DNA from 3 places in the Methylophaga sp. F-2 genome. Region 1 is predicted to be linked to each of the others. Evidence: predicted binding sites of a transcription regulator. Region 1 holds the regulator's gene; each other region holds the start of a gene.
What was found. The regulator PhoB, encoded in region 1, activates phosphate uptake and scavenging genes when phosphate is short. The targets are predictions, from matches to a motif close to GNNTGTCATAAAACTGTCANAT.
Positions count from the first base shown of each region.

Region 2: a site for PhoB is predicted at 7,959-7,980, ahead of AC13DA_RS06260 (UDP-2,3-diacylglucosamine diphosphatase). Genes of this name have one in related genera too.
Region 3: a site for PhoB is predicted at 1,227-1,248, ahead of pstS (phosphate ABC transporter substrate-binding protein PstS). Genes of this name have one in related genera too.

Region 1 covers NZ_JBSXOF010000021.1:97,761-108,707, reverse strand. The annotation lists gene accB (acetyl-CoA carboxylase biotin carboxyl carrier protein) at 1-82, opposite strand, end outside; gene aroQ (type II 3-dehydroquinate dehydratase) at 105-542, opposite strand; gene dsbD (protein-disulfide reductase DsbD) at 679-2,496, opposite strand; gene AC13DA_RS15090 (inorganic phosphate transporter) at 2,637-4,283, shown strand; gene phoB (phosphate regulon transcriptional regulator PhoB) at 4,473-5,165, shown strand; gene phoR (phosphate regulon sensor histidine kinase PhoR) at 5,178-6,467, shown strand; gene AC13DA_RS15075 (PstS family phosphate ABC transporter substrate-binding protein) at 6,611-7,567, shown strand; gene AC13DA_RS15070 (ABC transporter permease subunit) at 7,702-9,972, shown strand; gene pstA (phosphate ABC transporter permease PstA) at 9,986-10,947, shown strand, end outside.
Region 2 covers NZ_JBSXOF010000017.1:547-11,493, reverse strand. The annotation lists gene AC13DA_RS06305 (ABC transporter substrate-binding protein) at 1-397, opposite strand, end outside; gene lptB (LPS export ABC transporter ATP-binding protein) at 461-1,186, opposite strand; gene lptA (lipopolysaccharide transport periplasmic protein LptA) at 1,186-2,052, opposite strand; gene lptC (LPS export ABC transporter periplasmic protein LptC) at 2,036-2,608, opposite strand; gene kdsC (3-deoxy-manno-octulosonate-8-phosphatase KdsC) at 2,592-3,113, opposite strand; gene AC13DA_RS06280 (KpsF/GutQ family sugar-phosphate isomerase) at 3,123-4,097, opposite strand; gene AC13DA_RS06275 (calcium/sodium antiporter) at 4,100-5,086, opposite strand; gene AC13DA_RS06270 (MlaA family lipoprotein) at 5,184-5,909, opposite strand; gene AC13DA_RS06265 (glycosyltransferase family 4 protein) at 6,046-7,098, opposite strand; gene AC13DA_RS06260 (UDP-2,3-diacylglucosamine diphosphatase) at 7,098-7,892, opposite strand; gene prlC (oligopeptidase A) at 8,035-10,074, shown strand; gene AC13DA_RS06250 (hypothetical protein) at 10,124-10,540, opposite strand; gene AC13DA_RS06245 (helix-turn-helix domain-containing protein) at 10,761-10,947, opposite strand, start outside.
Region 3 covers NZ_JBSXOF010000017.1:55,277-66,223, forward strand. The annotation lists gene AC13DA_RS06525 (glycogen/starch/alpha-glucan phosphorylase) at 1-249, shown strand, start outside; tRNA gene AC13DA_RS06530 (tRNA-Arg) at 352-428, shown strand; gene AC13DA_RS06535 (hypothetical protein) at 596-997, shown strand; gene pstS (phosphate ABC transporter substrate-binding protein PstS) at 1,311-2,369, shown strand; gene pstC (phosphate ABC transporter permease subunit PstC) at 2,492-3,469, shown strand; gene pstA (phosphate ABC transporter permease PstA) at 3,466-4,371, shown strand; gene pstB (phosphate ABC transporter ATP-binding protein PstB) at 4,386-5,213, shown strand; gene AC13DA_RS06560 (hypothetical protein) at 5,228-5,941, shown strand; gene AC13DA_RS06565 (hypothetical protein) at 5,942-6,241, opposite strand; gene AC13DA_RS06570 (methanol/ethanol family PQQ-dependent dehydrogenase) at 6,743-8,515, shown strand; gene AC13DA_RS06575 (OmpA family protein) at 9,084-9,920, opposite strand; gene AC13DA_RS06580 (PilT/PilU family type 4a pilus ATPase) at 10,080-10,947, opposite strand, start outside.

The DNA.
Region 1 (10,947 bases):
CTTCACCTTCTGAAATTTCAATTTCAGATACGTCAGATTCTTGGATCAAATCAATCAGTTTTTTTATTTTACGAATGTCCATGCTAAAACCTTATATTTAGTCGTTATGGGTTGAGTTGTCTGATGGCAGATGCCAAAGCTAATTCGTAGCCTTGGGTGCCAAGTCCACAAATCACGCCTACTGCAATATCTGACAGGTAGGAGTGATGGCGGAATGTTTCGCGTGCGTGAATATTAGAAATATGTACTTCGATGAAAGGAATTTTGACCGCGGATAAAGCATCTCGTAATGCCACACTGGTGTGTGTGAAGGCAGCCGGATTAATAATGATGAAATCAGCCTTACCTCTGACAGCATGAATTTTTTCAATTAATTGATGCTCTGCATTGGTTTGAAAAAAATCGAGTTGGTGTGAGGCATCTGTTGCGATTGCATCCAGGCGTTGTTGAACATCGTCCAGCGTGTCAGCACCATAATGTTCAGGCTCGCGTGTCCCAAGCAGATTGAGATTGGGGCCGTTAAGCACAACAATATTCGCCATTGCGATCCTTCAATTACGGGTCAAAGATAATAGGCGGAATTGTGCACCAGCAAACTGATGATGTCCAGTTTATCGAAATAAAAAGCGGCTTTTTGTTGCTATTTTCGCCGAAAAGTCTGGTTTCTGGAGTTTTCTGTTATTGGCGCTGAATCTGCTTAATGTGATCCAAGAAGGTATCGGTTTTTACAAAGCCAACCAGCCGGTGTTGCTTTAGTTCTTTGCCTGTTTTATCGAAAAACAACATGGTCGGAGGGCCAAATACCCGCAGTGATTTCAGCATATCCTGATGGACTTGCGTATTTTCCGTCATATCCAGTTGCAGCAAGGTGTAATTTTTCATTGCGGCAATGACTTCAGGATCCTGAAACGTTGTGTTTTCCATCGTTTTACATTCGGTACACCAGTCGGCATAAAAATCCAGCATCACCGGTTGTGTTGTGCTGGCCAGTCGACGATTCAGTTCGTTCAGATCGCTTATACGTGAAAAAGTAAGGTGTTGTGACACCAGTGACTTGTCAGAGCTTAGTGCCATCGCCTTAAGCGGTTGCCAGACATTTTGGCTGCCACTCGCACCACCAATCATCAACATTGCGCCGTATATAAAGAGTATTAAACCGACACCTTTACTAAGTTTATTGAGATCCGTGGCATCAATATCAAGATGATTAAATGCGCCAAGGTAGACGGCGGTCACAATTAATAAGCCGCCCCAAAGAATCAACGTCAGCCAACCGGGGATGATGCGTTCCAACATCCAGATGGCCAGACCTAATAGCAGCACGCCAAACACCGATTTAATAAACATCATCCAGTTGCCGGCTTTAGGAAGCAGTTTGCCAGCCGATGTACCAATGATAAGCAGAGGCATACCCATCCCTATACTCAGCGCAAATAAAGCGAGTCCGCCTAATACGGGATCGGCATGTTGGCCGATAAAAATTAAGGTACCCGCCAGCGGTGGCGCCAGACAAGGGCCAACAATCAAGCCTGACAGTAAACCCATCATCGCTACTCCCATCAGTTTGCCACCTTGCTGCTTGTGACTGAGTTGATGTAGGCGGTGTTGAACGGTGTGGGGCAGTTGCAACTCGTATAAGCCGAACATGGATAAAGCGAGAATAACGAATAAGGCACTGAATGCACTGATTATCCATGGATTTTGAAACATCGCTTGTAAGTTTTCACCGAGTAATCCCGTGATCACTCCGGCAATGGTATATGTCACTGACATCGCCAAAACATAGACAAGCGACAAGGTGAAAGCACGGCGGGTTGTGATGTGTTCTCCTTCGCCGACAATAATGCTGGATAAAATAGGAATCATCGGGAAGATACAGGGGGTAAATGCCAGTAACAGGCCCAGTCCAATAAAACCAAGAATGATTTGGCCTAGGTTTTCCTGTTCCAGTTTCTGAGCGATACGGTCTTGTTCGGTGAGTTGATTAGCAATGGGTTTGGCGTCATCCGCTTTTTGTTGCGGGGCCTGGCTGAGGGCTGGTAAAGCCAGATAAACTTGTTGCTCAGAGGGCGGATAACAAATACCAAATTTTTCTGAACATCCCTGAAAGCGTGCTTTGAGAGTAAATGTGCTTGGACCTTCAGGGCGCTCAATGGGAATGATCAGTGATAAATCATGATGATAAACCTGCACTAAACCAAAGGTTTCATCTTGCTTGTTTTCGCCAGCGGGTAGCGATATCTGGCCTAATTTAACGTTGTCATTACCAACCACTTCAAACTGAATTTTATTCTGGTACAGGTAGTTACCATCGAGTACTTTCCAATGTGCCAGAATGCTGTTGGCATCATTGACTTCTGCGCTGAATTGAAAAGCGTCTTCGACAAGTGGTGGGACCTCTTCATCACTGCCCAGACCTAAACCATCAAACAGGCTGCTGCGCGCATGTGCATTAAAAACGGTTAGCAGTAATATAAAAAATAAAAATTTTTTCATCAGTCTCAAATGCTTGTCAGAAGGTTGTATAACAAGACAATCATAGCAGGCAATAGTTACATCGGTCTTGTCTGGGGTATGCCTCATGTCACATTGCTGTAATAATTGCGCCGTTTTGGGTAGTTATTAACGGAATCATCGTGGAAATAAAAGACATCCATAAAATTGAAAAACAAGCCTATAAGAAGAGTCATGCTGAACTAACCAGAATCGGCATGGCCCTTTTTTTTATGGTGGCCGTGCTCGGCTACAGCTTTGTTACCAGTGGCGGCGTTCCCAATAATCTCTTTCTGGCAATAGCCACTGTCTTTGGCGCTTATATGGCAATGAATATCGGTGCCAATGATGTTGCCAACAATGTCGGGCCTGCGGTGGGCTCCAAGGCTTTGACAATGACTGGTGCCATTGTCATCGCGATGATTTTTGAGGCCAGCGGCGCCATTATTGCTGGTGGCGATGTGGTTTCCACGATTAAAAATGGCATCATCGATATCAATGCCTTTGGTCAGGAGAGTGATACTTTCATCTGGGCAATGATGGCCGCGTTACTAGCGGCTGCACTCTGGTTAAATATGGCGACATTTGCTCGCGCACCTGTTTCAACCACGCATTCTATTGTCGGTGGTGTGATGGGAGCAGGTATTGCCGCAGCAGGGTTTAAGATTGTGAACTGGGGAACGATGGGCGCCATAGTGGGCTCATGGGTAATTTCTCCAGTGATTGGTGGTGTGGTGGCCGCCGCTTTCTTGTTTGCCATCAAAAAAACCATTATCTTTCAGGAAAACAAAATAGCCGCCTCGCTGAAATGGGTACCTGTGTATGTATCGATCATGGCATGGGCTTTTGTAACTTATCTGGTCTTAAAAGGCCTGAAACACATCTGGCCGAAGTTCTTAACCTTGGTCAATGACTGGTTGTTCACCGTCGACATCGTCGATAAACCAAGCATGTTGCAAGCATCAACTATTGGTTTGATCGTCGCTTTTATTTCCTTCTTTTTAGTCAAAGCCTCATTGCGCCGTCGTTTGCCCAAGCTGAAAAACGATCGTGAAAGCATCAATATTCTGTTTACCATCCCATTAATTTTTGCTGCGGCTTTATTGAGTTTTGCTCATGGGGCGAATGATGTGGCTAATGCAATCGGGCCGCTGGCAGCGATCCATGATGCTGTGATGACTGGCGGTATTAATGCCAAAGCGGGCATACCCTTCTGGGTAATGGCTGTCGGTGCCTTTGGTATTGCGCTTGGGCTGGGCCTCTATGGTCCCCGTTTGATTCGCACCGTGGGTGGTGAAATTACTGAACTGGATCAAATGCGTGCATTTTCGATTGCGATGGCAGCCGCTATCACGGTCATTATCGCCAGCCAGTTAGGTTTGCCGGTCAGCTCAACGCATATTGCCATTGGCGGTGTTTTTGGTGTTGGTTTCTTGCGAGAATGGATGGATAAGTCGAGTAGCCTCAAGCAGGAAATTGAGCGAGATAAACAAGAAATTCAGGAAGAAAAACGTTTATTAAGCGCATTACGCAGTGAGCTGAATATGTTGCTCGATAAAAAACAAAAGTCAGCGGCTGATTACCAGCGCATCACTCAGTTATATAGCTCAATTGACCGTGAAAAAGACACGCTCAAAAAAGCCAAAAAAGTATTGAAGAAAGAAAAGAAAAGTCTTTACGTCAAACGCGATATTGTTAAAAAAATTGTTACAGCCTGGTTAATCACTGTCCCTGCTGCCGCAGTATTAGCCGCGTCATTGTTTTACATGATTAAGGGAATTATGAGTTAAAACAACGGCATGTGTTTTGACATAAAACTGTCATAAAGCCACATTTTCCAGCGAAAATTGTGGCTTTATATTTTTCAGATAGTCTATAAAGTAGCCTGCAATGGTAATAAAAACACGGTTGTTACGAAATTGTCATAATTCAGAGGTAAGATACTTGGACTATGATTGAAGAAATACTGGGATGAATTTATGGCTACAAGCGTATTAGTGGTTGAAGATGATGTCGCCATCAGGGATATGTTGACGTTCACCCTGAAACAGGCCGGTCTGACTTGCGAGTCGGTTGGTGATGCAGAATCTGGTTTGGACTTATTAAAAAATAACCAACCCGATATGATTTTACTCGACTGGATGTTACCTGGCATTGATGGCATTGAGTTTATTCGTCGTCTGCGTGCTAACGAGTTTCTGGCCAATATTCCCGTCATCATGCTTACTGCCAAAGGTGAAAGCGAAGACATGGTCAAAGGTCTTGCTGTTGGGGCTGATGATTACGTCAATAAACCTTTTTCACCACCTGAGCTTATCGCTCGTATTAAAGCGGTATTACGTCGCTGCCAGCCGCCAGAAAATGAAGATGCTCAGAAACTCCAGTTTGGCAATTTAGTGCTGGATACAAAAAGTCATCGTGTCACTGTTGATGATGTGCGTGTTGAATTAGGGCCTACCGAGTTTCGCTTATTACACTTTTTCATGAAAAATCCTGAACGCGCATATGGTCGCTCACAGTTACTGGATTATGTCTGGGGCGATACCGTGTACATTGAAGAACGTACCGTGGATGTCCATATACGTCGTTTGCGCAAAGCACTTGAGCCAACAGGCCATGATCAATTTATCCAGACCGTTCGAGGTGTTGGATACCGTTTTTCAGTCGATTAAGCGAACTGAAATATGCAATGGGATAATTGGCGGCTACTGACACTAGTCAGTCTGGCAGGTTTTGTCGGACTGTTATTTGGTCAAATGATGGCATTTATGTTTGTTGCCACTTTGGCCTATGCTTTGTGGCTTCAGCATAACTGGTACAAACTCTGGTATTGGTTACAAAAACCCAAAAAACGTCGCTCTCCCAGTGCGGAAGGGGTCATTGATGATGTCTGTCGTCAGATTGAGCAGATGCGTCAACAAAATAGTAATCGGAAAAGAAAACTAACCGGATACCTTAAACGCTTTCAATCAGCAACAGCCGCCTTACCGGATGGCATCGTTGTCTTGGGTGAGTTTGGTGAAGTGGATTGGGCAAATCAGGCCGCTCGGGAGTTATTAGGCGTACGCTGGCCCCGGGATAACAATGTCAGGATCAATAATCTCATTCGTGAACCTGCTTTTCAGCACTTATTGGAAAATCATATCCACCTCGGCGGCACGACGACGGTCAAATCACCGCTGAATGAAGATGTGCAGCTGGAAGTCAAGCTGGTGAACTACATGGGCTCGGGCCGCTTATTGATTGCCCGTGATATTACCCAGACCATCAAACTTCAGCGTATGCGTCGTGACTTTGTTGCTAATGTTTCGCATGAACTAAAAACACCTCTAACCGTTTTACGAGGTTATCTGGAAGCGTTTACCGAAGAGACCGATCCGGAACAGTGGAAAATGGCTCTGCCAGCAATGCGTCAGCAAAGTGAACGTATGCATTTGATGATTAAGGATTTATTGGTCTTATCTCAGTTGGAGACTGGAGAAAAATCATTACGTCGCATTCCAACGGATGTGGACAAGTTGCTGCATTCCATCATTGAGGATGCCAAGGCATTGGAGCACTACCATGAGCATCAGTTCAGTCTCCATCTGGAAACAGATAAATGGTTGATTTGTGATTTGGGTGAAGTACGAAGTGCAATATCTAATCTGGTCTTTAATGCGGTGAAATATACTCCTGCGGGTTGCAAGGTCACACTCAGCTGGCGCGAAACAGATGATGGCGTCTGCATTGAAGTAACGGATGAAGGGGAAGGTATAGCGGCTCATCACTTAGATCGGCTGACGGAACGTTTCTACCGTGTTGATAAAGGTCGTAGTAGTGATGCTGGCGGCACAGGGCTGGGCTTAGCGATCGTTAAACACGTGCTGCAAAGACATGGCGCAAGACTGATTATCACTAGCGAGTTAGGCAAAGGTAGCAGTTTTAAATGTTGCTTTCCTGAGACAGCAGCAGTGGAGAAAATCCCGGTATAAATGCCCGTTAAACAAAGAAAAAATGCCTCTGTCATCTCTTTGTCATATATTTTTCATATGCTTGTCACACGCTAAACTCATACTACCTAGCGCTTACGTTAATAACGTTGCTTTTTTCTTTTAATTTTTGGGAGTTGAACACTATGTTCAAGAAAAACCTTGCTCTGCTAGGTGCTGCAATGACGATGGCTTTCTCGCCGCTGACATTCGCTGGTGATATTGATCCTGCTTTACCTGACTACGAAAAAGTGAGCGGTATTTCAGGCAGCTTATCGAGTGTTGGTTCAGACACATTAGCTAACTTGATGACAATGTGGGCTGAAGAGTTCAAACGTGAATACCCAAATGTGAGTATTCAAATTCAGGCTGCAGGTTCTTCAACTGCGCCACCTGCATTGACTGAAGGTACTTCTAACTTTGGTCCAATGAGCCGCAAAATGAAAGATAAAGAAGACGCGGCATTTGAAGCGAAATATGGTTACAAAGCCACACCCATTCGTGTCGCTATCGATGCTTTGGCTGTCTATGTGCACAAAGACAACCCAATTGATGGTCTGACTATTCCTCAAGTGGATGCGATTTTCTCTGCAACCCGCACCTGTGGTTACCCAGAAGACATTACTAACTGGAAACAGCTAGGTCAGGATTTAGGTAACATCCAACTTTATGGTCGTAACTCTGTTTCCGGTACTTATGGTTACTTTAAAGATCACGCTTTATGTAAAGGTGACTACAAAAACAGCGTAAATGAGCAACCTGGTTCAGCATCAGTGGTTCAAGGTGTGACAAAATCGCTTAACGGTATTGGTTACTCAGGTATCGGTTATAAAACGTCTGGTGTTAAAGCACTTGCTTTAGCTAAAGAAGAGGGCGGTAAAATGATTCCTGCAACATTAGATAATGCAGCGAATGGTTCTTACCCGCTTTCACGTTACTTGTACGTTTACATCAACAAAGCGCCTAACAAACCATTAGCGCCAATTGACCGTGAATTCATTAAAATGATCCTGTCAAAAGTGGGTCAGAAAGTGGTAGTAAAAGATGGTTATATTCCACTACCAGACTCAGTTGTAGAAAAAGAACTGCAAAAGCTGCAATAAAACAGCATTTGTCATGATCGGGAAGACGCCTCGTTTTTACGGGGCGTTTTTTCTAAATTTATCGCTAAAAACACTCTAAGTCAGTATGTTTAGCAATAAATAAAGCTGAAAAATAAATGAAGTGGTATTGCTAGATGCAAGAACAAACAGTCGAAGATAGTGTATTACCTGCGCCCGGTTCCAAAGTAGCAAATCGCAGACGTGCATGGCGTGAGGTGAAAGATCGTATTGCCAAATATGGTGTGGCAGTGGGTGGTATTTCAGTCATCCTGGCTATTGTGCTGATTTTCTTTTATCTGCTCTATGTGGTGATGCCCTTATTTCAAGGGGCAAGTCTGAAGACAGAAGCGACATATCACAGCGATTTTAAACAACCTGCCTTTTTATCCCTGAACGAATACAACACGGTGGCCATGGCTGTCGAAGCTAGCGGCATGGTACGTTTTTTTGATGCCAAAACCGGCAAAACGATGACCGAAACCTCACTGCCGTTGGCGGGGAAAACCATCAGCACTGTCAGTGCTGGTGCCGCAACGACAGGTGTATTTAGTTATGGTTTTAATGATGGCAGCGCATTAGTCATTAAAGAAAAATACAAAGTGACTTATCCAACCGGAACACAACGCGTTATCGTGCCAGAAGTCACTTATCCATTAGGTGAAAAGCATGTTGTGATTGACGATCAAGGCAAGTCAATCAGCCTGCTTTCAGTTCAGAGTTATGAAGATAAAACAACATTCATTGCTTACACCGAGGATAAGCGTCTAATACTGAAACGCTTTGAAAAAGAAGTGGATTTCCTTGATGACACCCAATTTACCATCAACGAAGAAAAGCATGAGATCCCCTTAACGGATGTCAGTGATCTGACTCAGGTCAAACTGGATGTTGATCAACGTGAGCTTTATCTGGCCGATGATAAGGGCTTTATTTATTACTACGATGTTCAGCAGCTAGATAAACCGCGTTTAATTCAGAAAATCAAAGCGGTACCCACAGGCGTGAATATTACGAGCTTTGAATTTCTGACAGGCGGTATTTCTATTCTGGTGGGACGCAGCGACGGTCAGATTGATCAATGGTTTCCGGTCAGAGACAAGGACAATAACTACACCTTACATAATGTGCGTAGTTTTAATGCTCAGAGCAGCCCGATTATTGCCATTGCACCAGAGCAAGCCCGTAAAGGCTTTTTAACGCTGGATAAAACCGGACAATTGGGGATTTATCACACCACGGCTCACCGGACGTTATTGGTTGAACCGTATGTGGACAGCGAAGCGGTTATTGGCCTCTCACCAAGGGCAAATGGTCTTATCAGCATGACTGATAATGGTGACGTGAAGTTACTGGATATTCGTAATGAACATCCGGACATCTCCTGGCATTCCTTATGGGAAAAAGTTTGGTATGAAAGTCGTGATCAGCCTGAATATATCTGGCAGTCATCGTCAGCCAGTAATGACTTTGAACCTAAATTTAGTTTAACGCCACTGACATTCGGCACCATCAAAGCGGCCTTCTACGCGATGTTGGTAGCTGTTCCACTGGCGATTATGGGCGCAATTTTTACCGCCTATTTTATGTCGCCCAGAATGCGTAGCTTTGTGAAACCGACCATCGAAATTATGGAGGCTTTGCCAACGGTTATTTTAGGTTTCCTCGCGGGTTTATGGTTAGCACCATTAGTCGAAGACCATTTGCCTGGTGTGTTCACATTGCTGTTTATGTTGCCGGTGATGATTATTTTGACTGCCTGGGGTTGGACAAAATTACCTAAAGCATGGCGTGAACGCATTCCTGATGGCTGGGAGCCGGCGGTGTTGATTCCAATTGTGTTGTTAGTCGGTTATGTCTCGATGGCGACCAGTGGTGCGATTGAGCTGTGGTTATTTGATGGCAATATGCCGCAATTTTTAAATGATATCGGTATTAATTATGACCAGCGTAATTCGCTGGTAGTCGGATTGGTTATGGGCTTTGCGGTGATTCCGACAATTTTCTCTATTACCGAAGATGCGATTTTTGGTGTGCCGAAACATTTGACGATAGGTTCATTAGCTTTAGGTGCAACCCCATGGCAAACCATGACGCGAGTGGTGTTGCTGACGGCGAGCCCAGGTATCTTCTCTGCGGTGATGATTGGTTTGGGCCGTGCTGTTGGTGAGACGATGATTGTACTGATGGCAACAGGTAATACACCGATTATGGATTTCAATATCTTTGAAGGCTTCAGAGCCTTATCCGCCAATATCGCTGTAGAGATGCCAGAGGCTGAAGTGGCTAGTTCGCATTATCGCGTATTGTTTCTGGCGGCATTGGTATTGTTCTTAGCGACATTTGTGTTGAATACCGTTGCTGAAATTGTGCGCCAGCGCTTACGTAATAAATACAGCTCGCTGTAGTTAGGAATATAGAATGAAACAACGTTCTTCAATGAAAATCTGGTTTGATAGCGGTAAACCTTGGGTTTGGTTAAATGCCGGCGCGGTCAGTATCAGTCTGGTGATGGTCATCGGCTTGATTGGTTTGATCGCCGTGAGAGGCCTGAGCCATTTCTGGCCTGCTGATATCGTTGAGCTGAGCTATGCCGAACCCGGCGAAGAAAAAATCATGCTGGTGGGCGAACGCGTGGATCATGAAACGGTGCCTGCCGCTCGTTTGGCTTTATCAGGTGTGCATTTACCCGAAGGCCAGGAAACAGCCAATCGAACCTTATTAAAGATAGGTAATCGTGACTTTTTTGGTCTCGATTTTCGTTGGATTAACGATCCCTGGATTGAAGATACACAAAAACCTGACGGCCTGATATCAATAGAGCGACGTGAATGGGGCAACTTTTATGGTTATCTGGTCAATGTTAAACAGCAGGGTGAAGTTATCGCTGAGGGTGAACAGGCCTGGGATGCATTTCAGCAACGATTAGCCCGAAGTAATGCTTTGTATAACAAGATAAAAGATATCGAAAAGTCGGATATCGGCAAGATCAATCATGGTCTTGAAGAGCTGCGAATTGAACAGCGTCGATTAGAGCTCGATAAGGTTGAAAAAGGCACGACACCGTATCTGGAAATTGAAGAGGAACGTAAGCAACTCAATACACGTTATGCAAAAATTCGTGAAGAGTTAGATGAATTATATTCAGAGCTGAATCGCGATCAAATCACCGTCAAGATTTCTGATGGCCGTGAAGCCGAAATACCAATGGCAAAAATCGTTCAGGCATATAAACCGAATGCGATGACTACGCTACAGAAGCTGGGCCAGTATTTCCACAATGCCTGGGAGTTTGTGTCAGGCGAGCCGCGTGAAGCAAACACGGAAGGTGGTATTTTCCCGGCGATTTTCGGTACAGTCATGATGGTGATGATCATGTCTGT
Region 2 (10,947 bases), on a different contig from region 1:
TGGTTCTGCCGATAAAATCTGCTGCAGAATAAATACCAGAGTCAGCTTTAACTAACCATACATATGGACTACTCTGAAAGGTGGCTCCCAATGCGACAAAGGGACGGCCTTTCATATATTCCATCACTATTCCGGTGCCGGATATGCCAAAGTCGACATTTCCATTTTCCACTTCATCGTAGGGATGGTTATAACCGCTAAGTATCTCTACATCCAACCCTGCCTGACGGTAAAAGCCTTTCTCTTTGGCAGCATAGATTCCTGCGAACTGAAACTGATGTTCCCAGTGAAGTTTTATCGTGACATGCTTAAGATCGTTATTTTTTGTATTTTCTTCAGTGTATGCTGCACCACTGTAAAAAAATACAAAAATAATGAAAAGCCATTTTAAATTCATAGACATAGCCAAAGTAGATCTGTTTCTATGGTAACTGAACAGATTACTCTTCCGCTAGTAATGTCACATCCTGAAATCACGGCCCAGATAGACACTTAACACATTTTTATCTTTAAGAATGTCTTCAGGCGTTCCACGGGCAATTACTTCACCTTCGTTAAAGATATAAGCTCGTTGACAAACTTTGAGCGTTTCACGGACGTTATGATCAGTGATTAATATACCAATCCCTCGTGCTGCCAATTCTTGAATGATGCCTTGAATATCCAGAACTGAAATCGGGTCCACGCCAGCAAAAGGTTCGTCTAATAAAATGAATTGAGGATCCATCGCGAGTGCACGGGCAATCTCTACACGTCTTCGTTCACCCCCTGATAAAGCCATGCCTTTTGAGTGACGGATATGTTCAATATGGAAGTCTTTTAGTAACTGTTCGAGTAGTTGTTGTTTGGAGAGATCATTCAGTTCAGTGCGGGTCTCAATGATGCCATAAAGGTTATCTTCCACACTGAGCTTACGAAAAACCGAGGCTTCCTGAGGCAAATAACCAATGCCCAGTTTAGCTCGATCATGGATGGCATAATGGGTAAGTTCTTGTTGATCGAGATAAATATAACCGTGATCAACGGGCACTAAGCCAACAATCATATAAAAGCTGGTTGTTTTACCGGCGCCATTAGGGCCCAACAAACCTACAATTTCACCACTATTAACGTCCAGTGATATATCTTTAACGACTTGCCTATCGCCATATTGCTTAGCAAGCTGATGGGCTGAAAGGATACTCATTAGTTGTCAATCGCTTCTAGATAATAATCATTCACCCAACCAATCACGGTCTCTCCATTGAGCGTACCTCTGACTTGCGCCCAGCCTTGTTGGCGGCTTAAAACGATCACACGAAGATTTTGGTCGAGAGTGCCCAGACGTTGATAACCTGTTCCTGGACCTGTGCGGACATTCAAACGGCTGGTGGTAATAACTTCAGGGTATTCCTTAACTGACAATGGTGCTTCAGCAGCAGGTTTGGGTGTTGTCGGTGTGGCTTCTTCAGCTTGAACGGGTGCTTTTTCAGCAGGCGCGTCTACTTCAGGCGTGTCAACCGGTTTAGGCTTAGGCGTGGTTGGCTTAGCTTTTTTCTGCTGCGTCATGGGTTGGATGATCATGTGGATACGACCTGAATCATGCGTTTCGCCACCCACATTCACAGGTGCAGAGTTAGCACTGACAACATTTTTAGCGATGTCATACTCTATACGATTACCGATGAATTCATCACCATTTTGCCAGACGTGACCTTCACCAATCAGATAAATTTTTTGCTTATCTGCATAATATTCCATACGAATCGCTTTCGCTTTGACAGGTGATTCGCCTGGCTTGTGAACTTGTTGATAGGTGGCCAGTTTCCCTACTGCGACAGCCTTGGTCAGCTGTTTATTTTCATTGTAGTAAAACGTGATGATATCACCAGTGATTTTTAATGTACCCTGCGTGAGGATAGCATCCCCTTTGTATTGGGTTACACCTTCCTGATCATCCATCTGAGCATGGTCGGCTTCGATATTAATCGGCTTTTCACGGTCACTCGGCAACGCCCAACTGATTGCTGGTAACATCAAACATACCGTTAATAACTTAGTTAGCAGGTGCATCATATTGTCCTTTGACCCTGGAATGCAGGTTAATGGTTTCATCATTCATATCTGCATGTAAACCTACTGAGTCAGTATCGCCATTTGGGGTTTTGATGGTGACAGCATGGTCGGTATATGCAGTATTGTATTGTGTGTCTAAAGTTAACTTATCGGTCAGCATTTTAAATGCCGGATCATTCTCATTAGTGATAATAACATTTCCTGTTAACAGGATAGTTTTGTTATCACCCTGGGTGTGACCATGATCTGAGGTGATGACCCACGAGTCTTTACCCGGTTTTAAGAATTCTGCAATGGGATCAACGATTTCAGTACTGTCATCGGCTGGGTAATGAGCCATTTCTTTACCTTTGATAACCCTGGCCGGCGTGCCATTGATATCCATGATCGTCATTGTAAAATCAGTCATTGCGTAATCACTGCTGCGATGAATATCGTTCTTTTCAGCTTCAACAGGTTCGTTTTCGCCGGACAATAAGAGCCAGATGCTCAGGATGGCTACCAGAGGCAATAAGATGCGTAGATAACGAGGTAGATTAAAAATGGCGTTCAATTTGGTCTTGCAGGTTTCCCTGTCCTTCCATTATCAACTCACACACTTCACGAGCAGCACCGTGCCCCCCTTTTGAGGTGGTAATAAAGTGAGCATGTTTTTTTACAATCGGGTCAGCATCTTGAACCGCTATGGCGAGTCCAACACGACTCATGATAGATAAGTCTACCCAATCATCGCCAACATAGGCACATTGTTCCGGCGATAATTTAAGTTCTTTTATCAGTTGCTGGAAAACCGGCAGTTTTACTCGTTGGCCCTGATAAACGTATTTTATACCTAAACTTTGCATTCGATGTTCAACTGTACGGGAGGTGCGGCCAGTAATAATGGCAATTTCAACACCAGTATATTGCAACAGTTTCATCCCATGTCCGTCGCGTGAATGGAAGGCTTTGTATTCTTCACCATTATCACCAATGATGATTTGACCATTGGTTAACACACCGTCCACATCGAATACGACGAGTTTTACCTTTTTTGCTTTTTCTAAAATATCTTGCATGAGTTTCTCTTAAACGACGCCTGCCCGAAGCAGATCGTGCATGTTAATGGCACCACATAATTGCTGCTGTTTATCCACTATCAGTAAGGCATTAATTTTAAACCGCTGCATTAATTCTAATGCTTCGGCGGCCAGCATCTCAGCCGTCCCCGTTTTACACTGCCGCGTCATATAGTCTGACAATTTTTCTGTATGAATGTTTATTTCCTGAGATAACACCCGGCGTAAGTCGCCATCAGTGAATACGCCCAGAATGTGTTGTTTTTCATCGACCACTGCCGTCATGCCCAGACCTTTGTTGGTCATTTCAATCAATGCTTCACTGATGAGAGCATGTTCATTGATTTCGGGGATAGCATCTCCAGTATGCATAATGTCAGAAACGCGAAGTAATAAACGACGGCCTAACAAGCCGCCCGGGTGTGAGCGGGCAAAATCTTCAGCAGTAAAACCACGGGTTTCGAGTAAAGCTACTGCCAGGGCATCTCCCATCACCAAAGCTGCTGTGGTGCTTGAGGTTGGGGCAAGACCTAGTGGGCAGGCTTCTCGCGCAACACTCACATCTATATGCGCTGTCGCACAGGTCGCTAAAGTCGATTCAGGTCTGCCTGTCATGGCGATAAATGGAATGCCCAGCCGTTTAATCAATGGCAGGATGGTCAGAATTTCACTGGTTTCACCAGAGTTGGATAGAGCAAGGACGACGTCTTTATCGGTAATCATCCCCAAATCACCATGGCTGGCTTCGCCGGGATGAACAAAAAACGCGGGAGTGCCGGTGCTAGCAAGCGTCGCAGCTAATTTGCTGCCAATATGACCCGATTTGCCCATACCAATGACGACTACGCGTCCCTGGCAGTTGAGCATAAACTCACAGGCACGCATGAAGTCTTCATTGATACGTTCATGTAATGCCTGAATAGCCTCAATTTCCGTATCAATCACAGCTTTGGCAAGTGTGCTGAGTTTTTCTTTATCGATCACGTTTAACTTAATCCTGGTGTGTTTTGATAAACAAGCAAGCCATTGTATGTGACATAAACGACTAACATCAGTACACCGGCAACACGGCCAATTCGCCCATTCTGGCTGAAACGGGCGAAGCAGTAGAGGCCGACGGATAATCCAATCATGAAAGGAATATCTCTGTAAAGTAACATAGGATCAATGTGGGAAGGCGCAATCAATCCAGGCATGGCCAATACCGCGAGAATATTAAATATATTAGAACCCAGAATGTTACCGACGGCGATGTCATGTTCATTTTTCAATGCCGACACAACAGATGCGGCCAGCTCAGGTAAGCTGGTACCAATAGCGACCACTGTCAGACCAATGATTAAGTCACTGACGCCAAGCAGGTGAGCAATGCCTGTTGCACCCCATACCAGGGATTTAGATCCGATTAACAACGCGATAAGGCCAATCACAAAATAAAATGTCGCCTGTTTCCCGGTCATTTTAGTGGTGCCGTATTCTGCTTCAAGCTCTGCTTCCAACGGATCCTGCTTATTACTCCCTTTGATAGCTAACCAAGCCATTCCGGCCAAGGTAATAATAAATCCGCTGAATAGGATAATGCCGTCCATCCTATTCAATTCACCATCGAGTAATAATACTAATGACAATGCCATCACGAACAATAAGACGGGAAATTCACGTTTTAAAGTGTCAGAATGCACGGTCAAAGGGGCAATAAGTAAGGTGATAGCCAGTACCAGACCAATATTGGTAATGTTAGAGCCAATGGCATTACCAATACCCAAAGCCGGAGCACCGTCGATAGCAGCCAGTGCTGAAACCAACATTTCTGGGGCGGATGTGCCAAAACCAACAATGGTAAGACCAACGATTAGCGGTGATACACCAAAATTGGTGGCGATGTTTGCGGCTCCATCAACAAATCGATCTGCTCCCCAAATCAAAATCACGAATCCAGCGATAATGGCTGATATAAACAGAATAGTTGTCATGAGCTTCCATGTGGATTAAATGTTAATTTTAGATATGAAAAAGCCGGGATATACCCGGCTAATCATTATAAGGACTCGCTTGCGACTTGTCGTTAGATCATTCGTCAAACAAATCAAAATCATCATCACTAGTTGGAGGATGACCGTCATGGACAAGATATTCTCGATGCTGAAGATAGGCATCTCTTACATAGCTGTATTCATCTGAAGCTGCTGCTTCATCAAGTACTTTTTCAGCTTTTAATAAATTGGCACGGTTATCAACTATGCGAACACCACGGAATGCATTACGAGCACCAGGACCCTCAACATAGGTCACAGGATCAGTGTAGTAATCACCTACCAGGCCAAATGAGTCACGTACCGTTCTTGGTCCGAAAAATGGCAGCACGATATAAGCACCTGGTTCTACTCCCCAAGCTCCTAACGTTTGACCAAAATCTTCATTATTTTTGTAGTTACCACTGAGGCTAGCCACATCAAAAATACCGGCGACACCAACCGTTGTATTCAATACAAAACGGCCAGTATCGTTCGCCGCTTGTTTAAATTTGAACTGTAATAAATCGTTGATAATCACAGTGATGTCGTTGAGGTTACTAAAAAAGTTGCTCACGCCTTGGCTAAGTGGGGCAGGCATTACCGTGTCGTATCCCTTAGCTACAGGTTTCAGGATGGCTTTATCCACTGTGTCGTTAAACTTGTACATTGCACGGTTATATCCCTCAAGAGGGTCTTTGGGATTGTTGCTTGTGGCACAGCCAGTGAGCAGCAATACTGTTGCCAAAAAACCGAGTTTGAAAACTGAGCTCAGGGTAGACATCGAATTATGATCCTTTAAATTTTATTCTTATCGACCCGAGAAATAATCGCACGCGGACTTATAGCAATGCAAGTCATCTGTTGCGTTTATGACATGGTAATGTGAACTGAGTTGCAAAAAAACAACAGGACGGATTTTAAAGACACCAAAATGAGTGATTTGTGATATCGGTATCTTCCAGTTTACTGCTCTGCTGATTATTGAACATGAAGTCTGAAAATACTCTTGTACAGGCCATCCAGCTATGATTTTTTGCATACTCAATACAATCGTCAGCAGACAGTGTTAAGGCTTTTTTCGCAGCTGTTGTGAGATCGTCATCAAGAAATCCGGTCACCCCCTGTTGTACGATGTCAGCCGGTCCTGTGACAGGGTAGGCTGCGATGGGAACTCCGCAGGCCATCGCTTCCAGTAATACCAGACCGAAAGTATCTGTCTTACTTGGGAAAACAAAGACATCTGCTGCAGCGACATAAGAGGCGAGCTCTCTGCCAAATTTAGCTCCAGTAAAGGTAACGTCAGGATATTTTTGCTGCAGGTGTTCGAGATCCGGGCCATCACCCACCACCACCTTATTACCGTCAATGTCTAACTGCAGAAAGGCTTCAATATTTTTCTCAATAGCTACGCGTCCCATATTCATAAACACAGGACCGGTTAAACCAAGCTGTTTTGGATTATCAGGTGAGAATATATCTGTGTCCACACCTCGTCCCCATACTTCAACATTCTTGAAACCATGAGAAATCAGACGTTGCTTTTGAGAGGCTGTTGGAACCAGTGTATGCACGGCTTTGCCATGAAAACGTCGAAACCAGGCATAACTCCATCTCAATGGAATGGGAAGGCGCAAACGGACATATTCAGGGAACTGCGTATGATAAGAGGTGGTAAATTGCACATCGTTTTTAATACACCATCTTCTTGCTGCCATCCCTAGAGGACCTTCAGTAGCAATATGGACGGCATTAGCCTGATAGGAATCGAGTAATTTACTAACCTTTCTGCCTGGAAATAACGATAATGGAATGCTCGGATAAGTCGGGCAGGGGACAGTCTTAAACTGTTCAGGGGTAATTAGATGAACATCGTGACCCAGCTCGATTAAATGTTTACGGGTCTGCTTCAGGGTGCGTACCACCCCATTTACCTGGGGTTCCCAGGCATCGGTGATGATGACGATTTTCATTAGGCTGCCTGAGCGATGGCTTGCGGTTGTTCGATGATGTCGGCCCAGTACAAAATTTCCATTTTGCCATTAGGGTGCTCAACTAAAGCTGTACAGCTTTCTACCCAGTCACCACAGTTGAAGTAATCGACATTATTAATACGGGTGATTTCTGCGCGATGAATATGACCACAAACAACACCATCAACTCCTTGTTTGGCTGCTTCATGGGCCACCGCTTCTTCAAAATTACTGATGTACTGCACCGCATTTTTCACTTTATGTTTTAAGAATGCTGCCAGTGACCAATAAGAGAAACCCATTTTACGGCGAACATAATTAACAAGCCGGTTCGCTCTCAGCAGATAGTCATAGAGTCGTCCGCCTAATTTTGCCAGTAAGGGAGAAATTTTGACCACACTGTCGAATTGATCACCATGCAGAATGAGCAGTTTTTTACCATCCGCCGTGGTGTGAATCATTTCATTTTGAATTTCGATATTACCGAATACCGCGCCATTGAAGTCAAGCAATAACTCATCATGATTGCCAGGTACGTAGATGACTTTGGTGTTATGTTTTGCTTTACCTAATAAGGTACGAACAACGTTGTTATGTGCCTGAGGCCAAAACATACGTTTTTTCATTTCCCAGACGTCAACAATATCTCCTACCAGGTATAAATAATCGCATTCGACCTTATGCAAAAAATCCAGTAAAAAGTCTGCGCTGCAACCACGAAATCCCAGATGGATATCAGAAATCCAGACGCTGCGAACTTTTAACTTCTCTTTATGACTCACTTGTGTTTGCATAATGTGTCGTTTCCTTAGTATTTTGAGGGCACACTATCGAATAAATATTGCAGCATGATGAATGTTATGTTGCAGAATGATGACGATAACTTATTGAATTAATTGTCGTATCATTAAACAACAGCCAAAATTGAGACGCCCAATGAGCAATCCATTATTAGAAAATTATGTATTACCGCCTTTCTCTGAGATTAAACCTGAGCATGTTGAGCCTGCGGTGACGCAAGCCATCAGTCAGGCTCGGCAAGCAGTAGATAAACTACTCACTCAAGTCAGTCATCCGACATGGGAAACCCTTGTCGAGCCGATGGAAGATATCGATGTATCAATTGATCGTGTCTGGTCGCCGGTGAGTCACATGAATTCAGTGGTGAATTCTGATGAGTTAAGAAAAGCCTACAATGCGTGTTTGCCTATGCTGAGTGAGTTCGGTACCGAGCTGGGTCAGAATGAAGACCTGTATCGCGCATATAAACAATTGGCTGAGAGTGAGGCTTATCAGTCACTCGATACGGCTCAGAAAAAAGTCATTGATAATGCGGTCAGGGATTTCCGTTTATCCGGGGTTGAGCTAAATCAGGCCGATCGCGATGAATATAAAAATATCACGCAAAAACTGACCGAATTGAGTGCTAAGTTTGAAGAAAATCTGATGGATGCGACACACGGTTGGAAAAAGCATGTTACGGATAAAGAATTGTTATCTGGATTACCCGAATCCACCATTGCCATGGCAGAGCAATTCGCCAAACGTGATAATGTTGATGGCTGGGTGTTTACACTGGATTTCCCGTCTTATATGCCGGTCATGTCTTATGCGGATAATCGTGAATTCCGCGAAGAAATGTACACCGCATTTGCGACCAAAGCCTCTGACCAGGGAGCGAATGCCGGACAGTGGGACAATACGCAGGTCATGGCGGATATTCTCAAACTTCGTCATCGTTTAGCTAACTTACTTGGCTTTGCTAACCATGCTGAGCGATCACTGGCAACAAAAATGGCACAAAGTCCGGAACAAGTCATGGACTTTCTGACTGATCTGGCCGAGCGTAGTAAACCGATTGCGGTTAAAGAATTTGAAGAACTGAAAGTCTTCGCAAAAGAAACAGCAGGCATGGATGAATTACAAGCCTGGGATGTCACTTACTTTGCTGAGAAATTACGCCAGCAGCGCTACAGCATTTCTCAAGAAGAGTTAAAGCCATACTTTCCCGAAGATAAAGTCGTCAGTGGGTTATTTGCTGTCGTCAACCGCCTATATGGTTTGGTTATCAGTGAACGTACCGATATTGATACCTGGCATAAAGATGTCCGCTTCTTTGAAATTCGCGAATCAAACGGCAACTTACGTGGTCAGTTTTATCTGGATTTATATGCTCGCCAGCACAAACGTGGTGGCGCTTGGATGGATGAATGTCTGGTGCGTCGGAAAACGGCCAAGGGGCTGCAAACGCCAGTGGCTTTCCTGACCTGTAATTTCTCTGAGCCTGTCGGTGATAAACCAGCCTTATTTACCCATGATGAAGTTACGACCTTATTCCATGAATTTGGTCATGGTCTGCATCATATGCTGACAAAAATTGATTATGCGGGTGTGTCAGGAATTAATGGTGTGGCTTGGGATGCGGTCGAGTTACCTAGTCAGTTTATGGAAAACTGGTGTTGGGAAAGAGAAGCCTTAGATCTCATTTCTGGTCATTATGAAACCGGTGAAAAACTGCCTGAAGAACTGTATGAAAAAATGATTGCGGCGCGTAATTTCCAGTCAGCGATGATGATGGTGCGTCAGCTCGAATTCTCTATTTTTGATTTCCGTTTGCATCTGGAATTTGATCCAGAAGGTGGAAATCAAGTGGATAAAATTCTGGCCGAAGTACGCGATCAGGTTGCCGTGGTACAGCCACCAAAATTTAATCGCTTTGCTCATAGCTTTGGTCATATCTTTGCTGGTGGTTATGCCGCTGGTTATTACAGCTATAAGTGGGCAGAAGTATTATCAGCCGATGCATTTTCTAAGTTTGAAGAAAAAGGCATTTTTGATCGCGAAACGGGGCTGGAATTTTTGAATAATATTCTGGAGCAGGGCGGTTCAAAAGAACCGATGGAATTATTTATTGCATTCCGTGGCCGCGAGCCTGAAATAGATGCCTTATTAAGACATTCTGGTATTGCTGCATAAATAAAAAAAGGGCCGAAAGGCCCTTTTTTATTCTATCGCGTTATTTTTATTAAGAGTTTGCACAAATCTGCACAGTTTGTTGTGCTGACTGGATAATGGTCATCACTTCATCTTTAGAAATTTTGCCAGCATCAATATCTTTTTTAAGTTCTTCATTCAGGGCTTGTGTGGCTTGTGCGACATCACCGCCTTTCGCAACAGGCATAATCGCTTTTTCGCGATATTTTTCAGGGAAGATGCCTAAGCCTTCCAGCTGACATCCTGCCATTTTCTGCACATAAGCATCGGCTTCTCTTTTAATTGCCGCTGCACTCAGATCGGGTCTGTCCATACCGAGCTTTTTGATCACCATGGGACGGAGTTGCTCACTGTAGTGTTTTTTGTAGGCTTCTTCATGCTCTGCATCTACAGCAAACGCCTGTTGTGCAAGAAAAAGCAGAGGGATTAAAGCAAGGTATTTTTTCATTATCTATTCTCTCTTAAATATAGGTCATTTTCAGCTAGAGACGGATCAGGCTGAACAATAAATCGCTCACAGTCAATTTATATTTGCATGCTCAAGCTCAAGTGATATCAATAATGAAAACCAAATACTATGATCGTCAGCGTCTTTGAAAAACAGACGTCGAAGATTTCGCCCAACTGAGTTTGTTTCTCCGTAGTAATTACGGTACTGAAAAATGCGACTATTTTTTAGTTTTCTTTTTATCTTTGGCTTTTTTCTTGTCTTTTTTAGCGGACTTATCTTTTTTAGATTTTTTATCTTTATTTTTGGTTTTGTCGGCTTTTGATTTTTTCTTATCTTTGCTTTTGACTTTTTTAGGTTTTTCTTCAGTTAAGGCATCTGCTGTTTGAGCACTTTGGGCTGGATTT
Region 3 (10,947 bases), on a different contig from region 1:
GAAGAAGGTGCTTTTGATGACATTATTGCTGCTTTCACCAGCCCCAATGACCCATGGATGACGGTTGCAGACTTCCATAGCTATGTGGAAGCCCAGCAACGTGCAGCGGAAGTCTATCAAGACAAAGAACGCTGGATAGCAATGAGTATTATGAACAGTGCTAACAGTGGTATGTTCTCTACCGACAGAACCATGGAAGAGTACAACAACGATATCTGGAAATTAGAAAAAATTAATCCACGCTTTTAATTTTGAGCGGCCAAGAGGGTGTTAACGACTCTCTTGGCCAAACACCTCTTGAGCCGTAGCAGATTGTCAGCAAAGTCCGTATAATCTTCGGCTCAACTTCACGCGCCTGTAGCTCAGTTGGATAGAGTACCAGTTTCCGAAGCTGGGGGTCACAGGTTCGATTCCTGTCAGGCGCGCCACTTTTAAACAAAAAACATTCAAGCACCCTATTCCTCATTATCTGTGGACGTGACAAACGTTCTCATATCAAATGCTGGGAAACTTGCCCGAAAATCTGGGGTAATTATCAGCTGCTCAATATCATCTAAACATTTTTAATACGCTCTCCAACAATAAGGAGAGAGAAATGAATGTTTTGTTATTGGGTGCTGTCGCCATGATTGCAGCCTTGATTTTATCTGCATGGTTAATGACATTTGCTCGCTGGTTCCCTATAAAAGGGATTGATGGCGACTTTTTAGTGGATTATAAAACCATGATAAGAGCGCATGTTGACTATGCGCTTATGGCATTGTTTAGTTTGGGTTTCTACGGTGCAGCTTCAGGCGCCAATATTGAGCTATCAAAGATCGCGTGCCTTTGCATTGCTGTTGGTGGATTTACCAATCCGACGATTTTTGTCATCGCTGCCTTTGATACCGACTTCTGGAATAAAGCTATTTGGAAAATTTTCTCCGCGCTCAGCTTTATTATTACAACAATTGGTTTTGTATGGATTGCCTACAGCTTTCTGATGTTCGCTATTTAGCAACAGATTGTTACGTATAAATCGTTCTAATATTGTAATAGAGCGCCTATATATGGCGCTCTTTTTAATCTAACCTCATATTTTTATATTCATTTTATGAAAAGGTATGCATTCCAGAAAATGAAATATATAAAATGTAGGCTACTAAAATAGCATCTACTTTATTAATTTTATTAAGAATTCAGCGTTAACCCTCTATCTCAATATAAAAATTTCTGGCTAAGTTTGCTTTTGTCATAAATCTTTAACTTAAGGTCGTTACTCTTATCGAGTTAAAGATTTTTATTGCTTAATTAACTAGTCAGGAGTTTCTATGAAACTATTTGCAAAAAATGCAAAGTCAGTCTTTCTTATTACTGCACTTGTTGGTGCTATGTCATCAACTGTCGCCCATGCCGAACTGAAATTAAATGGTTCTGGTGCCAGCTTCCCTGCTCCACTTTATAACAAATGGTTCAAGGACTACAGCAAACAAACTGATGGTGTGCGTATTGACTATCAATCAAAAGGTAGTGGTGCAGGTATCCAAGACTTTATCAATGAAACTGTTGATTTTGCTGCTAGTGACGCAGCGATGAAAGACAGCGAAATCGAACAAGTGAAAAAAGGCGCTATTTTATTGCCAATGACTGCCGGTGAAGTTGTTCTGTCATACAACTTAGACGGCATCAAAGAATTGAAACTGCCTCGTGACGTTTATCCTGAAATCTTCATGGGTAAAATTACAAAATGGAATGATCCAAAAATTCAAGCAGCTAACCCTGGCGTGAAACTGCCTGATGAAAAAATCACTGTCGTCGTTCGTTCTGATTCAAGTGGTACTAGCTTTGTATTTACTAACCACTTATCAGCGATCAACAGTGAATTCAAAGAAGCAGTCGGTGGTTCTAAATCTCCGAACTGGCCAAGTGCAGGCACCATTGTTAAAGCGCCTAAAAATGACGGTGTAACAGCCACAATCAAACAAACTCCAGGTGCAATTGGTTATATCGAATATGGTTTTGCCAAACTAACCAAAATGCCAACCGCTGTTCTTGAAAACCAAAAAGGTAAATTTGTGAGTGCAGGTAGCGAAAGTGGTGCTGCAGCATTAGCGACTACACCTTTCCCATCAACAACTCTGCCAGGTAGCGATGTGCCAGACTTACGCGGATGGGCAACGGATCCAGCAGGTGATGATGCCTACCCAATCGCTACTTTCACTTGGTTACTTGTCTACAAAAATCAAGACGATGATAAAGCAAAAGCCATGCGTGACTTGATTGAATACATGGTAACGAAAGGTCAAGAATCATCTGAATCTATGGGCTATATCCCATTACCAGAAAACGTTGTTGAGAAAGTTCGCAACGCTGCAAAAATGATTCAGTAATCAGGCCGTTGAAGACTCAGATTAAAATGCTGCAAGGACGTTTGACCTTGCAGCATTTTCTCTGTTTTAGAGACAGCATAAAACATGTTTCAAATACGAATGAATAATTGATAGGAACGCACATGGTTTACGATCCATTTAAAGAGGCAAGCAGTGATAAAACACTGTCTGCACCACCATCTACCACTGATTATTTAAAAGACTCTGTATTCCGTTCTTTTGCTTATTTTTGCGCCTTATCCATTATTCTTTTGGTCGCCTATATCATTTTTGAATTAGGCTCACAGGCATTACCTGCCATTAAAACACACGGCCTTGGTTTTATTACCGGCACCACCTGGGATACTAATGAAGGTGTGTTTGGTGTATTGCCAGAAATCTGGGGCACATTATATAGCTCGTTTTTGGCACTACTCCTTGGTGGCTTTTTAGGTGTGGCAATTGCTATTTTCTTAACCCAGAGCTTTGTTCACGCTAAATTCGAAATGATTTTTAGAACGATCATCGAATTATTAGCTGCTATTCCTTCTGTTGTTTACGGTTTGTGGGGTATCTATGTGCTTATCCCATTAATCAGACCCGGCGCGCAGTGGTTACATGAGACATTGGGCTGGTTTCCATTATTTGGTACAGACCTTAGCGGACCAGGTCTCGCACCCGCCGCCCTGGTTTTAGCCATTATGATTCTACCCACCGTGGCAGCTATATCTGCCGATGCTTTCCGTCGCATTCCTTATAAAGTGAAAGAAGCGGCTTATGGCATGGGTGCAACAAAATGGGAAGTGATCTTAAAAGTCATGTTACCTACCGCCTCGTCCGGCATATTGGCTGGTCTGGTACTGGGGTTTGGACGTGCTTTAGGGGAAACGATGGCGCTCGCAATGTTGATTGGTAACGTTAACAACATCAACTTATCGCTGTTTGCCCCGGCAAATACCCTAGCCTCACTTCTTGCATCAACCTTCCCTGAAGCGGGTCAAATTGAAATCCAGGCATTGATGTATGCGGCATTAGTTCTATTACTCATCACATTCATCGTAAATGTCGCGGGCCTTGCCGTGCAGCAATACACCATGCGTAAATTTGAGGGTAAAAAATGAGTCAATTACAAATGGAAGAGCCAGTATTACCTCCCAGAATTGAATTACCAGCGCTGGAAAAAAATCTTTTTGAGGTGAGAGCCTTAAAAAATTACTTCCTGACTTCTATGGTCTGGGTATTGGCGGTACTCGCCAGCATCCCCTTATTTTCAGTGATTTATATGCTGATTGTTCAGGGTGGCGCAAGACTGGATATGGAAGCGATTACCGCCTTACCACCAGCCGGGTTTGAAATGGGCGGTGGTTTTGGTAACGCGATTGTCGGTACTTTAACCATGGTCGGCATTGCCTCAGCCATCAGCATTCCGATTGGTATCATGGCTGCGCTTTATTTATCCATACTGAACCCTTCAAGCAAAATCGCAACATTGTCACGCTTTTTAGCGAAAGTATTGACTGGTTTTCCTTCAATTTTAGCGGGTGTGTTTGTCTACGCTGTAATTGTTATTACCACGGGTACATACTCGGCTTGGGCAGGTGGTGTGGCATTAGCTGTTTTGATGTTACCAACAGTCACATTGGCCGCTGAAGAAGCCATGAAGCAAGTGCCACAAAAAATGAAAGATGCGGCATTTGGCATGGGCTGTACACGTACTCAAGTGATTTTGAAAGTCGTGCTACCGACGGCTTTACCAGGCATTCTGACTGGTGTGATATTGGCTGTAGCAGGTGCTGCAGGTGAATCGGCGCCTTTGCTGTTCACTGCCTTATTTAGTAACTACTACATGGCTGAACTAGCTGAACCTACAGCCTCTTTATCCATACTGATTTACAACTTTTCCGGCATGCCATTTGAAAATCAGCTTGAATTAGCTTGGGCAGCCTCACTGGTACTTGTCTTACTTGTGCTGTTTTTCAATATTCTGGCCCGCGTTGTCGGCAGATCGAAATTTAAAGAATAACGGAAGGAAAATCTATGAACATGCAAACCGATACCGGTGAATTCATTGCTAAAAAGTACGAGCCAAAAGGCCCGGTTGTTTTAGACTGCCATGTAAAAAACATTTACTACGGTGATTTCAGAGCGGTCAGAGACACCACGATTCCTATTGAGAAAAATAAAGTCACTGGCTTTATTGGTCCCTCAGGTTGCGGTAAGAGTACAGTTCTACGCAGCATGAACCGGATGAATGACCTCATCGACTCATTCCGTTTTGAAGGCCACATCCAATATCACAAGCACGATATTTACAGCAAAAAAGTGGATGCTGTAATCGTAAGACGTTATATCGGTATGGTCTTTCAGTTGCCTAATCCCTTCTCGATGAGCATTTATGACAATGTCGCATTTGGTCTGAGATTAAATGGTTATAAAGGTGATGAAGAAGAGATGGTGGTCAAAGCACTTAAACGTGCAGCTATTTGGAATGACGTTAAAGATAAACTGAAAAATAGCGGTTTATCACTATCAGGTGGTCAGCAACAACGTTTGTGTATTGCCAGAGCCATTGCGACAGAACCTGATGTTTTATTAATGGATGAACCTTGTTCTGCACTGGATCCGATTGCTACGCGTCAGATCGAAGAACTGATGGTGGAATTAAAACAGCATTACAGTGTGGCCTTAGTCACGCACAATATGCAGCAAGCAACTCGCGTGGCTGATACAACGGCGTTCTTAGGTGTGGATATTTCACAAGGTGGCCGTACGGGTTATCTGGTGGAAATGGATGAAACTAAGAAGATTTTTGAAGACCCACAGCAGTTGTTAACGAAACAGTATGTGCGAGGTGAGTTTAGTTAAGCTAAACCGTTATTATGGGGTCATCATCATTTAATGCAGTTCACAATGCAACGCACGATCTGACAAGCAATATTGCTCGACTGGATATTGGCTCTGTCAGATCGCGTTTACTGGATACGCAGAATAACTTCGACCAAATTAACAATACACTCACGGTAAAAAGGACCCCGCCGTCAAATGAAGTGATTGAAAACCTGGTCGCAGGCTATGCCAAGATTGATTTTTATCTGGCTAACGGTATAGAACTTTTCGCTATGGGTAACTCACATTTGCTGTTAGAGTTGAATCATATTGTCCTCTACCATACCTCATCAATATCGAAAGAAGAGTCTCAGCATCAATTTGAGGCAACAAAAGCGCACTTCTATGCTGCACGCAATGGTGGTATCGGCCAGCTCATGGACTGGCTAGCCTTACATCAAAATACCAATATATGGAAACGCACAGCTGGCTTGTTTACCAATATATTGAGTCAGCCCCAGCTGTTTCTGGAAGGTAATCACCGCACAGGTTCATTAATCATGAGCTATGTGCTGATGAGAGAAGGATATCAGCCGTTTGTATTGTCTTATGATAATGCCAGACATTTTTTTGAACCTGCAGAGCTGACAAAAAAACGTCGCAAGAAATCATTAGTCGACGATTTTATTTATCTGCCAAAACAAACACGGAAATTTGCCAAACTGCTGAAAGATGAGCAAAAAAGACAATCTTTCCTGCAAACTTGACTAGTGATAGCGTGTGTTAGATTTTTTTTCTTTTAATTCGCCCCGGTTAGCTTCGATAATTTTTTGAAATTTCTCGGGATCTTTGCGAAGAATATCAATGTATTCTGTCACCAACTCGTGCCAGTTATTACCGCCATGGATAGAAAACTTCTCTAAAGCCAGCAACAGAAACTTGGCCGCTACTCTGAGTTGTTTGCTATCTGCCTCACCATACCAATCGAGTAACTCTTCATAGAGCGCCTCAATTTTTTCCAGAGGCGTGAACTCTACAATCATATCTTGAGAATCTTTTTTACTCATATTAGCGGCTTTTATTTCTTGAATGGTTCAAATGGATAGAGGTCGCGTTAGCTGGCTCATTCTGAATTAAGCAGACTGAACACCAGAGAAATCAGCCTTTAGTATATGTATTATATCGAAATATCCGTGACCGAATCTGAATAAAATCAGGCTAAATCATCTCAGCATCACTTTGTCTTTTACAGTTAAACCACTAACTAAACAAACACTTTACGATCATTACCGCTCAACAGATTCAAAGTAGAAAAAACAACGTTGTATAGAAACTGTCCACTTGTCTGAGATTCCAGACAGCATTTATTTATGGAAACAAGTGCAATTAATTCCTTTTTTTGACTGTTAGTCTTTCCCAACCCCTCGGGGATTATCAAACATGATTTTGTGTTTGGTAAATGATGACTTATAGAAAAGCCCTATGTTTTTTTATACGTCAGCGTTTGGTACAGGAGTGGCGACTTCAGCTTCCGCCACTCCTTTATCTTAAGTTTGAAGGGAAAATTTATGAAAAAAACGACAATATCTCTGGCACTAATGTCAGTGGCTCTGCCTATTACAAGTTATGCAGATGAATTGCTTTCTATGCAAAAAAACCCAAATGAATGGGTAATGTCAGCAGGTAACTACGCCAACCACCGTTATAGTGAATTGACAGATATTAATAAAGATAACGTCAAAGATCTGAATATGGCCTGGTCATTTTCTACAGGCGTATTAAGAGGTCATGAAGGTAATTCACTTGTTATTGGCGATACCTTATATATTCATACGCCATTTCCAAACATTGTGTATGCATTAGATTTGAACAATGACGGTGCTATCAAATGGAAATACGAACCAAAACAAAACTACGATGATACCGTGCCGGTTATGTGCTGTGACGTCATCAATCGTGGTTTAGCTTACGGTGACGGCAAAATCTTCCTTAATCAGGCGGATACCACATTGGTAGCACTTGATGCTAAAACGGGTGAAGTCGTTTGGTCTGATAAACGCGATGATCCTAAAGTAGGTGCAACTAACACCGGTGTTGCTCATGTATTTAAAGACAAAATCGTAGTGGGTATCTCTGGTGGTGAGTTTGGTGTTCGTGGTTATGTTCAGACTTATGATTTAAATGGTAAGTCTTTATATAAAGCCTACAGCACAGGTCCTGATGCAGAAATGTTAGTGGATCCAGAGAAAACAACTTCAATGCTGAAACCTATCGGTGAAAACTCATCTTTAAAAACATGGCAAGGTGATCAGTGGAAAATTGGTGGTGGTACCACTTGGGGTTGGTATTCTTATGATCCTGATCTCAATCTGTTCTACTACGGTACGGGTAATCCATCGACATGGAACCCATTACAACGGCCTGGTGATAATAAATGGACCATGTCATTGTTTGCCCGTGATTTAGATACTGGCATGGCTAAATGGGTTTACCAAATGACGCCACATGATGAGTGGGATTACGATGGTGTAAACGAAGTCATTCTGGCCGATCAGAAAGTTAAAGGCAAAATGTACAAAACAGCGGTTCACTTTGACCGTAACGGCTTTGGCTACACCATGGATCGTGCATCAGGTGAGTTATTAGTGGCTAACAAATTTGATCCCTCTGTTAACTGGGCAAATAGCGTTAATCTGAAAACAGGTTTACCTGATCGTAATAAACAGTACTCACCAGAATATAACGGTGAAGACACAAGCACGACGGGAATTTGCCCGGCAGCACATGGTGCTAAGGACCAACAACCTGCCGCATATTCACCAAAAACCGGCTTGTTCTATGTACCTACCAATCATATTTGTATGGATCTGGAACCGTTCCAAGTGGAATATTTAGCCGGTCAACCGTATGTTGGTGCTGAAGTAAATATGTTCGCCGCTGAAAAAGACAATATGGGTAACTTTATTGCCTGGGATGCTCGCGAAGGTAAAATCGTCTGGTCAGATAAAGAAAGATTCTCTGTATGGTCAGGCGCACTGGCGACGGCCGGTGATGTTGTCTTCTACGGTACATTGGAAGGCTACCTAAAAGCAGTAGATGCGCAAACTGGCCGTGAATTATGGCGCTTCAAAACCCCATCAGGCATTGTAGGTAACGTGAACACTTACAAACATGATGGCAAACAGTACATCGCTGTATTGTCAGGTATTGGTGGCTGGGCAGGTATCGGTATGACCAATAACCTGGAAAATGATACTGATGGCTTAGGCGCTGTAGGTGCCTATAAATCTCTATCAAGCTGGACTTCATTAGGCGGCGTTCTGAGCGTCTTCAGCTTATAAAATGCCAGCGTAGTAATACAAAGCTCGACACAGTGCAAAAAACTCCGGTGATAGAAATATCATCGGAGTTTTTTTATGTGTATCTGTTTATTTTGTCTTCGTGCCAAATAAAGATTCTGTTACCGTTCTATTCACTCTCTAATCCCTTTTTAAGTTCATTTTCTTAAGGCAAAAAAAAGCCCTCATCAGAAAACTGAAAGGGCGAAGGGAAAACCAATGAAAGCCGTAAAGCTGGTATCAATAATAGAGAAATAAAGGCTCTCTCAATATAGGAAAAACTCCCTTTATCTCTCAGTAAACTCATTTTAAGGCTTTCAGACAACCGTTCTTATCCTATCCAAGCCCGAACCTTCCCACTCATTTATCGACAACAGCAGACTTATCCACTCACGCAACAAGAACCTCTTTTTGAATATACAAAAACAACAAAGATAAAGAGGAAAATGATTGCCATAGTATCTATATTAAAATGCAATATTTAAGACAAGCATGCTGAAGCTTCTCACGTCAGATAAAAAAAAGGCCCTGCAAGCAGGGCCTTTTCTACATCAATTGATGCTGTCTTGTTTTATTCGTTTACAACGAAGTCAACACGACGGTTTTTCGCTCTTCCAGCTTCTGTATCGTTGGTGGCAACTGGGAATTTTTCGCCCATACCGACTGGAATCAGGTAGCTACCGTTAATACCACGTGAAGTCAGGTAATCAACAACAGACTGTGCACGTTCTTGTGACAGTTTTTGGTTGTAAGCTTCACTACCGATGCTATCAGTGTGGCCTTCAACACGGACTTCAACAACACTGTCAGTATCTTTCAGAACAGCTACCGCTTCTTCAAGAATTTGTTTCGCATCATCAGTCAAAGTTGCTTTATCAAATGCGAAGTTAACACCTTCTAAAGACAATACTTTTTCACCTGCTAATGGGCAACCATCTTGGTCAACGATAACGCCTTTCGGTGTGTTAGGGCACAGATCTTTATAATCAGGCACTGCATCACCATCAGAGTCTAACGCACAACCTACACGGTCAACAGTGACACCAGGAGGAGTTTGTTGGCACATATCAATACCGTCATAAACACCGTCTTTATCAGTGTCATATGCGCAACCATTTTGGTCGACTAAAGCACCTGGAGGTGGTTCTACAGCACAGACAGGTTTTTCAACAGCTGCCACTTCTTGTTCTTCATCACCGTTCGGGCAGAGTAATAGCGCTAACATTGAACCGACAACTGCGCCACCAGCAGAAGCATCAGAGTCACCAACAGCAGCACCAGCAGCACCACCAGCTAAAGCACCACCAACTGCACACATAATGTTTTGGTTAGTTGTTTTCGGGTTACCCGCACAACCAGCCAGCAATGCTATTGCAAAAGCTGCTGACAGGAGTTTTGTTAATTTCATATTGCCTTCCTTTTCCGTAGAAAAATAAACGAACACGTCTTAAAATTGATTTGCTCAATACCGAGTGTGGTACTTTCGCTACATATTAAACCAGTATTTGCCTGACGTCTAATAGATCTTATAAGTCATAGGGTGAACTCTGTGTCAAAAAAACAACAATCACATACGCCCTATCACATCTTCGGGTTCAGCTTGTAATGACAAACTGGAAACTGAACTATCTTTGGCTAATTCGCCGGACTCCATGCCTAGCTTGATCATTAAGCGTACTTCATTGGCTGAATCGGCATTACGTAAAGCTTCTTCGTAGCTAATATCACCTGCTTTATATAAATCATAGACAGCTTGATCGAACGTCTGCATCCCAAGCTCTTTAGAACGTTTCATTACTTCTTTGATTTCATAAATCTTGCCTTTCTCAATCAAATCAGCAATCAGCGGCGTATTAAGAAGTACTTCAACCGCAACAGCCCTGCCCGAGCCATCCTTTTTAGGAATGAGTCTCTGAGCAATAACCGCTTTAAGATTTAATGAAAGATCCAAAAATAATTGTTGATGACGCTCTTCAGGGAAAAAGTTGATAATCCTATCCATTGCCTGATTCGCATTATTAGCGTGTAAGGTGGATAAACAAAGATGGCCGGTTTCTGCAAAGGCCACACCGTAATCCATGGTCTCACGTGTACGTATCTCACCAATCATGATGACATCCGGCGCCTGACGCAGTGAATTGCGTAAAGCAACTTCATACGAATCAGTATCAATCCCCACTTCCCTTTGTGTCACCACACATCCGGCATGCTTATGATCAAACTCAATAGGATCTTCAATCGTTAGAATGTGGCCTGTACTGTTTTGATTGCGATAACCGATCATCGCCGCCAATGTGGTTGACTTACCACTGCCTGTCGCCCCGACAAATATGACTAAGCCACGTTTTGTCATCGATAATTCTTTGATGACCTGAGGCACATGAATTTCTTCAATGGTAGGAATTTCATCTTTGATACGGCGCATGACCATAGCA